Endozoicomonas sp. GU-1: one gene and its partner. Each later gene encodes a partner of the first gene's protein in a complex. Links are inferred from orthologs where the notes say so. Each region holds a gene or a part of one and is shown on either strand. Other genes may lie near its edges.

Evidence for each region. The genes of interacting proteins can lie anywhere in the genome.
Region 2: the proteins of accD (region 1) and accB are in contact, whole or in part, in a solved structure (PDB 8UXZ), measured with the Escherichia coli proteins. The link is inferred for Endozoicomonas sp. GU-1 from one-to-one orthologs.

What each region holds. Positions count from the first base shown.
Region 1 is NZ_CP114771.1:1,065,456-1,069,563, forward strand. The notes cover bases 1-2,957. They hold accD (acetyl-CoA carboxylase, carboxyltransferase subunit beta), read right to left. Parts: upstream 1,952-2,957; coding sequence 1,049-1,951; downstream 1-1,048. Other genes in these bases: folC (bifunctional tetrahydrofolate synthase/dihydrofolate synthase), read right to left, coding at 1-792; trpB (tryptophan synthase subunit beta), read right to left, coding at 2,789-2,957. Also shown: more of trpB, read right to left, coding at 2,958-3,961; O3276_RS04225 (phosphoribosylanthranilate isomerase), read right to left, coding at 4,033-4,108.
Region 2 is NZ_CP114771.1:5,340,840-5,344,228, forward strand. What follows is about bases 576-3,389. They hold accB (acetyl-CoA carboxylase biotin carboxyl carrier protein), read right to left. Parts: upstream 2,308-3,389; coding sequence 1,843-2,307; downstream 576-1,842. Other genes in these bases: accC (acetyl-CoA carboxylase biotin carboxylase subunit), read right to left, coding at 576-1,821; aroQ (type II 3-dehydroquinate dehydratase), read right to left, coding at 2,527-2,979; dsbD (protein-disulfide reductase DsbD), read right to left, coding at 3,207-3,389. In the rest of the region: prmA (50S ribosomal protein L11 methyltransferase), read right to left, coding at 1-292; more of accC, read right to left, coding at 481-575. UniProt on the Escherichia coli protein: This protein is a component of the acetyl coenzyme A carboxylase complex; first, biotin carboxylase catalyzes the carboxylation of the carrier protein and then the transcarboxylase transfers the carboxyl group to form malonyl-CoA.

The DNA of each region.
Region 1 (4,108 bases):
CGCTTGCAATGCCGTCGCGGCATTATCAATCACCACATTGGGAACAGGGAGGTTGTCCAGCTGTTGATTTTCACTACCTGACCAATGCCACGTATTACCCGACCTTGCCAGGGTAAACGCCTCTCCTCTGCAATACAGGGCACTGCCAAGACGCTCAGCCATGTCGGTGATTGCCTGCGGCACTGGCTGATCACCAAAGATCGCAGGTTTACAGGCACGAAATATTCCTGACTTCTCTTTGGCAATCGCTTCAATGCTAAAGCCAAGGTATTCCTGATGGTCGAGCGCCACCGTGGTAATTACCGACACATCGGGGTCAATCACATTGGTAGCATCCAGTCGTCCACCCAGGCCGACTTCCATCAGTGCCACATCCACCTCCGCCCTTTTAAAGCAGTCCACGGCAGCCAGGGTGGTAAATTCAAAATAGGTTAGCCATGTCGTTTTTCGACCTTCATTGATCTTCTCAAAAGCATCACATAGCCAGTCATCACTGACCTGTTCGCCATTAATGCGAATTCTTTCGTTAAACTTGAGAAAATGAGGTGATGTAAATAGACCTACCTTGTAACCAGCAGCCAGCAAAACAGCTTCAAGAACGGCCAGCGTCGAGCCTTTGCCATTGGTGCCCCCCACGGTGATAATGAACGGCGCAGGCTTGAGCAAATCCAGCCTGTCACCCACCAGCCGAATCCGGTCCAGCCCAAAGTCGATGTCATGCTCCGGACGAGTTTCTTCCATCCAGGTTAACCACTGTGCAAGGCTTTTTTCTTTCTTTTCAAACGAGGACAACGTCACATCTCCAGACGTATGCATTCCCACGCAGAGCGACGGTGTTGCGAAAGGCCTTAAAAAGAAGTGAACCACAAAGACACGGAGGCACAAAGAAAGCCATTTTGTTTGCTGAGCGTAGCTCAGGCAAGCCCAGAAAAAACTTTGTGTCTTTGTGCCTTTGTGGTTCAAGGCTTTTATAACTTTTGCAACACCCCCAGAGCGCGGGAACAAAATATAGAGAAAAGGCCGGAGAAAAAACCAGCCTTAGGTTGGATTAGGCAACTTCTACTGTATCAGCAAGCGCCACATCAGCATCCGGCCTGCCCTGCATTTTCCGGCAAAGCCTGGCGATAGTGGATCGCAACTCAGAACGGGAAACGATCATATCAATAGCACCGTGATCCAGCAGGAATTCACTGCGCTGAAAGCCTTCCGGCAGCTTTTCCCGGACGGTCTGTTCAATCACCCTGGGACCGGCAAAACCAATCAGGGCACCGGGCTCAGCCATATTGATATCACCGAGCATGGCCAGACTGGCAGAAACACCGCCGTACACCGGGTCAGTCATCACTGAGATATAAGGAATACCCGCCTGACGCATTCTTTCCAGGGCCGCACTGGTTTTCGCCATCTGCATCAGGGAAAACAGGGCTTCCTGCATTCGGGCACCGCCACTGGCTGAAAAACAGATCAACGGCATCTTCTCTGCCAGGCATAACTCGGCAGCACGGGCAAACTTTTCCCCGACCACCGACCCCATGGAGCCACCCATAAAAGAAAACTCAAAGGCAACGGCCGCGACCGGAATGTCCTCGACGGTACCACGCATGGCCACCAGAGCATCTTTTTCGCCGGTCTGCTTTTGCGCCGCTGCCAGTCGATCACGGTACTTTTTTGTGTCGCGAAACTTCAGCCGGTCATTGGGCTCAAGGTCAGCAAACAGCTCAGCCTTTCCTTCCTTGTCAAGAAAGTAATCCAGTCGCGTGCGGGCACTGATTCGCATATGATGCTGGCACTTGGGACAAACACCCAGGTTTCTATCCAGCTCGGGGCGATAGAGAAAGGCCTCACACTTCACACACTTGCGCCAAAGCCCTTCTGGCACACTGCTGCTTTTCTGCGCAATAGCAGCGCGTGATAACGATGGAATCAGTTTATCGACTAACCAGTTGCTCATTCATTCGTCCTGTCATCGTCCATAGCTGAGCGCATTTCGGCAATTCGGCTGGCAACGCGGTCAATGGAGGCCTGTCCCTCATTGCCATACTGAGCCAGCTCAGATACCAGCACACTGCCCGCAATAACGCCGTCTGCCATTCGCCCAATGGCGGCAGCCGAGGCTCCATCGCGGATACCAAAGCCAACACACACCGGAACGTCAGCAAAACGCCGGATGTGGTTGACCCGCTCTTCAACTTCTGCCGTATTCAGGGTTGCCGCACCGGTTACCCCTTTCAGGGATACATAATAGAGATAACCACTGGCAACCCGGCAGATCTTGGCAATTCGTTCATCGGATGTGGTCGGGGTAATCAGGCTGATCATGTCAATACCACGGTTATGCAGCATATCCAGTAAATCACCTGCGGCTTCCGGTGGCAGATCCACCATCAGCACACCATCAACACCCGCCTGACTGGCCAACTCAACAAACCGCTGGTAGCCCATGATCTCTACCGGATTGAGATAGCCCATCAGGACAACCGGTGTGTCATTATCCCTTTCCCGGAACTCAGAAACCATTGCAAAAACGTCATGCAATGTAACACCGTGTGATACCGCCCGCTCATGGGCCTGGGCAATCACCGGACCATCCGCAACCGGGTCCGAGAACGGAAAGCCCAGCTCAATCATATCCGCACCATGGTCCACCAGGTGGTGCATAACCTCGAACAGTCTTGCCCGGAGGGTCACCGGCAAGAATGTAGGGTATCAGAGCTTTACGTTCACGCCCCTGCAAGGTTTCAAAGCGGGCTTTGATTCTGTTTATTTCACGACTCATGCGGTGCCCACCTTATACTTCGAGGCCATCAATAGTGGCAACGGTATGAATATCCTTATCACCACGACCAGACAGGTTACAGATAATGATCTGGTCCTGGCTCATCGTGGGTGCCAGTTTATCAACCCAGGCCAGGGCATGGGCGCTTTCCAGCGCTGGCATAATGCCTTCCAGGCGGGTCAGCTTGCGAAAGGCCGCAAGGGCTTCTTCATCCGTTGCCGCCGGGTATTGTGCACGGCCGATATCTTTCAGGTAACTGTGTTCTGGCCCAACCCCCGGATAGTCCAATCCGGCCGACACAGAGTGGCTCTCAATAATCTGGCCATGTTCGTTGGTCATCAGATAGGTTCTTGCGCCCTGCAAAACGCCCGGGCGGCCGGAACTCATCCGGGCCGCATGCTTATCGGTATCAACACCGTGTCCTGCCGCTTCAACACCATACAGCTTAACGGCTTTATCCTGAATAAATTCGTGGAACAGCCCCATGGCATTGGAACCACCACCCACACAGGCAACCAGGGCATCCGGCAGGCGGCCTTCTTTTTCCAGAATCTGCCGACGGGCTTCCCGGCCAATAATACTCTGCAGATTACGCACCATTTCAGGATAGGGTGAAGGGCCACAAACTGTGCCCAGCAGATAGAAGGTATCTTCAGGGCGTGCTACCCAATCCCTGAGTGCTTCATTAATCGCGTCTTTCAGCGTCTGGGAACCGGTTTCTACCGGTACCACGGTGGCCCCCAAAAGTTTCATGCGATAGACGTTCAATGCCTGACGTTTTACGTCCTTGGCCCCCATATAAACCACACACTCCAACCCAAGACGGGCGGCCACCGTCGCCGAGGCAACACCGTGCTGACCGGCACCGGTTTCGGCAATAATCCGGGTTTTCCCCATATGTTTGGCCAGCAGCGCCTGACCAACCGCGTGGTTGATTTTGTGGGCACCGGTATGATTGAGATCTTCACGCTTCAGGTAGATTTTTGCGCCACCCAGCGCCCGAGTCCATCGCTCAGCAAAATAGAGCGGTGAAGGACGGCCGACAAAGTCAGCCAGGTCACGATCAAAATCTTCCTGAAAGGTCTTGTCCTGCCAGAGCTCACGCCAGGTGCGATCAAGGTCTTCCAGCGCACCCATCAGGGTTTCAGCCACGAAACGTCCACCGTAACGGCCAAAATGCCCCATTAAATCCGGTTGATCGTACTTGTGTTCTTCAGAAGAAAGAACGGGGGACTCAAAAATTTCCTGATCGACCATCATCTTCCTGCCGCCTTGATAAAGGCTTTGATTTTATCGTGATCCTTAATGCCAGGCTGACTCTCTACGCCACTG
Region 2 (3,389 bases), 4.3 Mb from region 1 along the record:
CTCTTTCCCAGTCTTTATCTTCCACCAGTTCGACCTTGTTATCAGGGAAAGGGTTCAGTCCGGCATGTTCTTTGAGAAAGGGTATGATATCATCGATGCGGGTCTGGGCATCAAACAAGCCAACAACAACGGTGTTGGTCCACAGCGGTGTGGTACCCAGCTCTGGTTCATAGACCGGTTGATCTTTTGCATCCTGCAGGGTGACCGCACAGGCACCGGCTTCCAGAAGCAGGTCTTCCAGAATTTCAGCATGGTCAGAAGTTGTGTCCAGTCTGACTTGAATCCAAGACATTGTGTTACCCAGAATGAAAAGCAATAAGAATTCAGACCTGTTCTTCAGGAAAGAAATTCATGGAACATAGGCGACTTATTGTAGCTGAGCACCGGTATTTCATAAACATTTGCTGGTTGATCGCCCAATAAAAAGAAAGGCCATCTCCTGTGGGAGAGGGCCTTGCCAAAGAGCAAAAAAACGGGAAATCACTCAGCCAGTTTCTTTTCCAGATAGTGAATACTGACACCGCCTTCTTTGAAGTGAGGATCAGTCACCAACGTCTGATGAAGAGGAATATTGGTTTTAATCCCTTCAATAACGGTTTCATCCAGTGCGTTCTTCATCCGGATAAGAGCCGTTTCACGATCCGGACCATAACTGATGATCTTGGCGATCAGGGAGTCATAGTAAGGGGGAACGCTGTAGCCGTTGTACAGATGGCTATCCACGCGAACACCGTTACCACCCGGTGCATGGAACTGCAAAACCTTGCCTGGTGATGGCATAAAGGTTTTTGGATCTTCGGCGTTGATACGACATTCGAAGGCGTGGCCTTTGAGTTCGATATCGTCCTGTTCAACGCTCAGAGGCAGGCCGCTGGCAATTCTCAGCTGCTCTTTGACAATATCAATGCCGCTGATCAGTTCGGTCACCGGGTGCTCAACCTGAACCCGGGTGTTCATTTCAATGAAATAGAACTCACCGTTTTCATACAGGAATTCAAAGGTTCCAGCGCCTTTGTAGCCCAGCTCAATGCAGGCACGGGTACAGGCACTGGCCACTTCCTGACGCTTCTCTTCCGGAATGCCGGGCGCAGGTGCTTCTTCAATAACCTTCTGATGACGACGTTGCAAAGAGCAGTCGCGGTCACCCAGATGAATGGCGTTACCCTGGCCATCGGCCAGCACCTGGAACTCCACATGACGTGGGTTTTGCAGGAATTTCTCCAGGTAAACCGTATCATTGTTGAATGCCGCACCGGCTTCTGATTTGGTCAGGGCGACGGAGCTGATCAGGTCTTCTTCGTTGTAGACCACGCGCATACCGCGGCCACCGCCACCGCCGGCAGCCTTGATGATCACCGGATAACCAATATCCCGGGCAATAGCCATGGTGCGGCTGTGATCGTCAGTGAGAGAGCCATTAGAGCCAGGAACCGTGGGAACACCGGCTTTCTGCATGGCTTTGATCGCTGAGACTTTGTCCCCCATCAGGCGGATAACGTCGGCAGAAGGCCCGATAAAGGTAAAGCCACTGCGTTCTACCTGTTCAGCAAAATCTGCATTTTCTGACAGGAAGCCGTAACCCGGGTGAATCGCGGTGGCGTGAGTCACCTCGGCGGCACTGATGATGGCAGGAATATTGAGATAGCTGTCTGCCGGGTTGTTTGGACCGATACAGACGGACTCATCCGCCAGGTGCAGATGCATAAGGTCAGCATCGGCCTTGGAGTGAACCGCAACGGTCTTGATGCCCAGCTCTTTGCAGGCCCTTAATATTCTGAGAGCAATTTCGCCCCGGTTGGCTATTACGACTTTATCGAGCATAACGCGATTCTCAGGCGATTATCAGACAATAGTGAACAGGGGCTGGTCGAACTCAACAGGCTGACCATTCTCTACCAGAACGGCATCAATAGTGCCGGATTTGTCCGCCTTGATCTGATTCATCATCTTCATGGCTTCAACAATGCAGAGTACATCACCTTCCTTAACCTGCTGGCCGACTTTGGCGAAGTCAGGCGCATCCGGTGACGGAGCACCGTAGAAAGTACCAACCATGGGAGACTTGACCTGATGGCCCGAAACGACAGGCTCAGCAATAGCAGGTGCAGCTGCTTCAGTGGCAGCGGGGGCAGCAGCCGGAGCCGGGGCTGGTGCAGCAGCCGGATAGGCAATGGGGGCGGCGGCTACAGGTGCATTTTTCGAGTAACGGCTGATACGAACGGACTCTTCACCCTCATGGATTTCGAGCTCATCAATACCTGATTCTTCCAGCAGCTCAATGAGCTTTTTTACTTTTCTGATATCCATTGTCAGTCTCAAATGCGTGTACTGGCAGCTCTGGCTGGCCAGTCTGGTTGATTTTGCGAAAAATCGAACACTCTACTTGGCGAGTGCAGGATCCCCGTTGGTCAGTTTTTGCCTGACAGTGCCACTGTTTAAGAGGGGTTAAGGCAGTTGCACTGTGATTAACATAAATCAGAACGTTGTCCTGTGTTGGAGTCGCGTTCTGAAAAAAAGCTCGCGTTCTTATGGCTCCGGCTGTCTGGCAAGCCTGTCAACTGCGGCAGACAGTGCCATTTCGTAGCCTTTAGGTCCCAGTCCGGCAATAACCCCTTCAGCAACGTCACTGAAATAAGAGTGATGACGGAAAGGCTCCCTGCAATGGATGTTCGAAAGGTGTACTTCAATAAATGGAATAGCAACCCCAAGCAGTGCGTCCCGCAGTGCCACACTGGTGTGAGTGAAAGCGGCCGGGTTGATGATAATAAAGCGGACGCCATCTTTGCCTGCCTGATGAATACGATCTATCAGTAGATGTTCCGCATTGCTTTGAAAGCTTTCCAGCTGAAGGCCTGCATCAGTAGCCAGCTGGACAAGGTTCTGGCAGATCTGTTCAAGCGTGGTTGCACCGTAAACACCGGGCTCTCGAGTGCCAAGCAAATTCAGGTTTGGACCATTGAGCACAAGAATGTCAGCCATGTTTATCCTCTTAAGACCCCAATGGTCACCGTTGCGACCCTGACCAATGGGAGAGCTTCAGTAGTCAGCCTGCTTTGGTTAACCTGGCTACGCCGTTAACCTTTGAAATACATCGCAATCGTTATTGATCTGGCATTTTGCCCCATTGTCAAGAGTGCGTCCAGTTTGTGCGTGTTACAGGAGGTTAACGACAGTTACGAAGCATTTCATGCCAGTTTCAGACAAGTTCAGACATCTGTAGTTGTTCCGGAGGCTGTCAGCAGTTTCGTCAGCTTTTGATGCAGCTGCAAGGCGGTGATTTCACCCTGGGATTTTAGTGCAGGCAACTCACTCCCACTGGCATTAAAAAACAGCAGGGCGGGTGGTCCAAACAGTTGATGCTGGTTGAGGAACTTTTGGTGTTCCTGCGT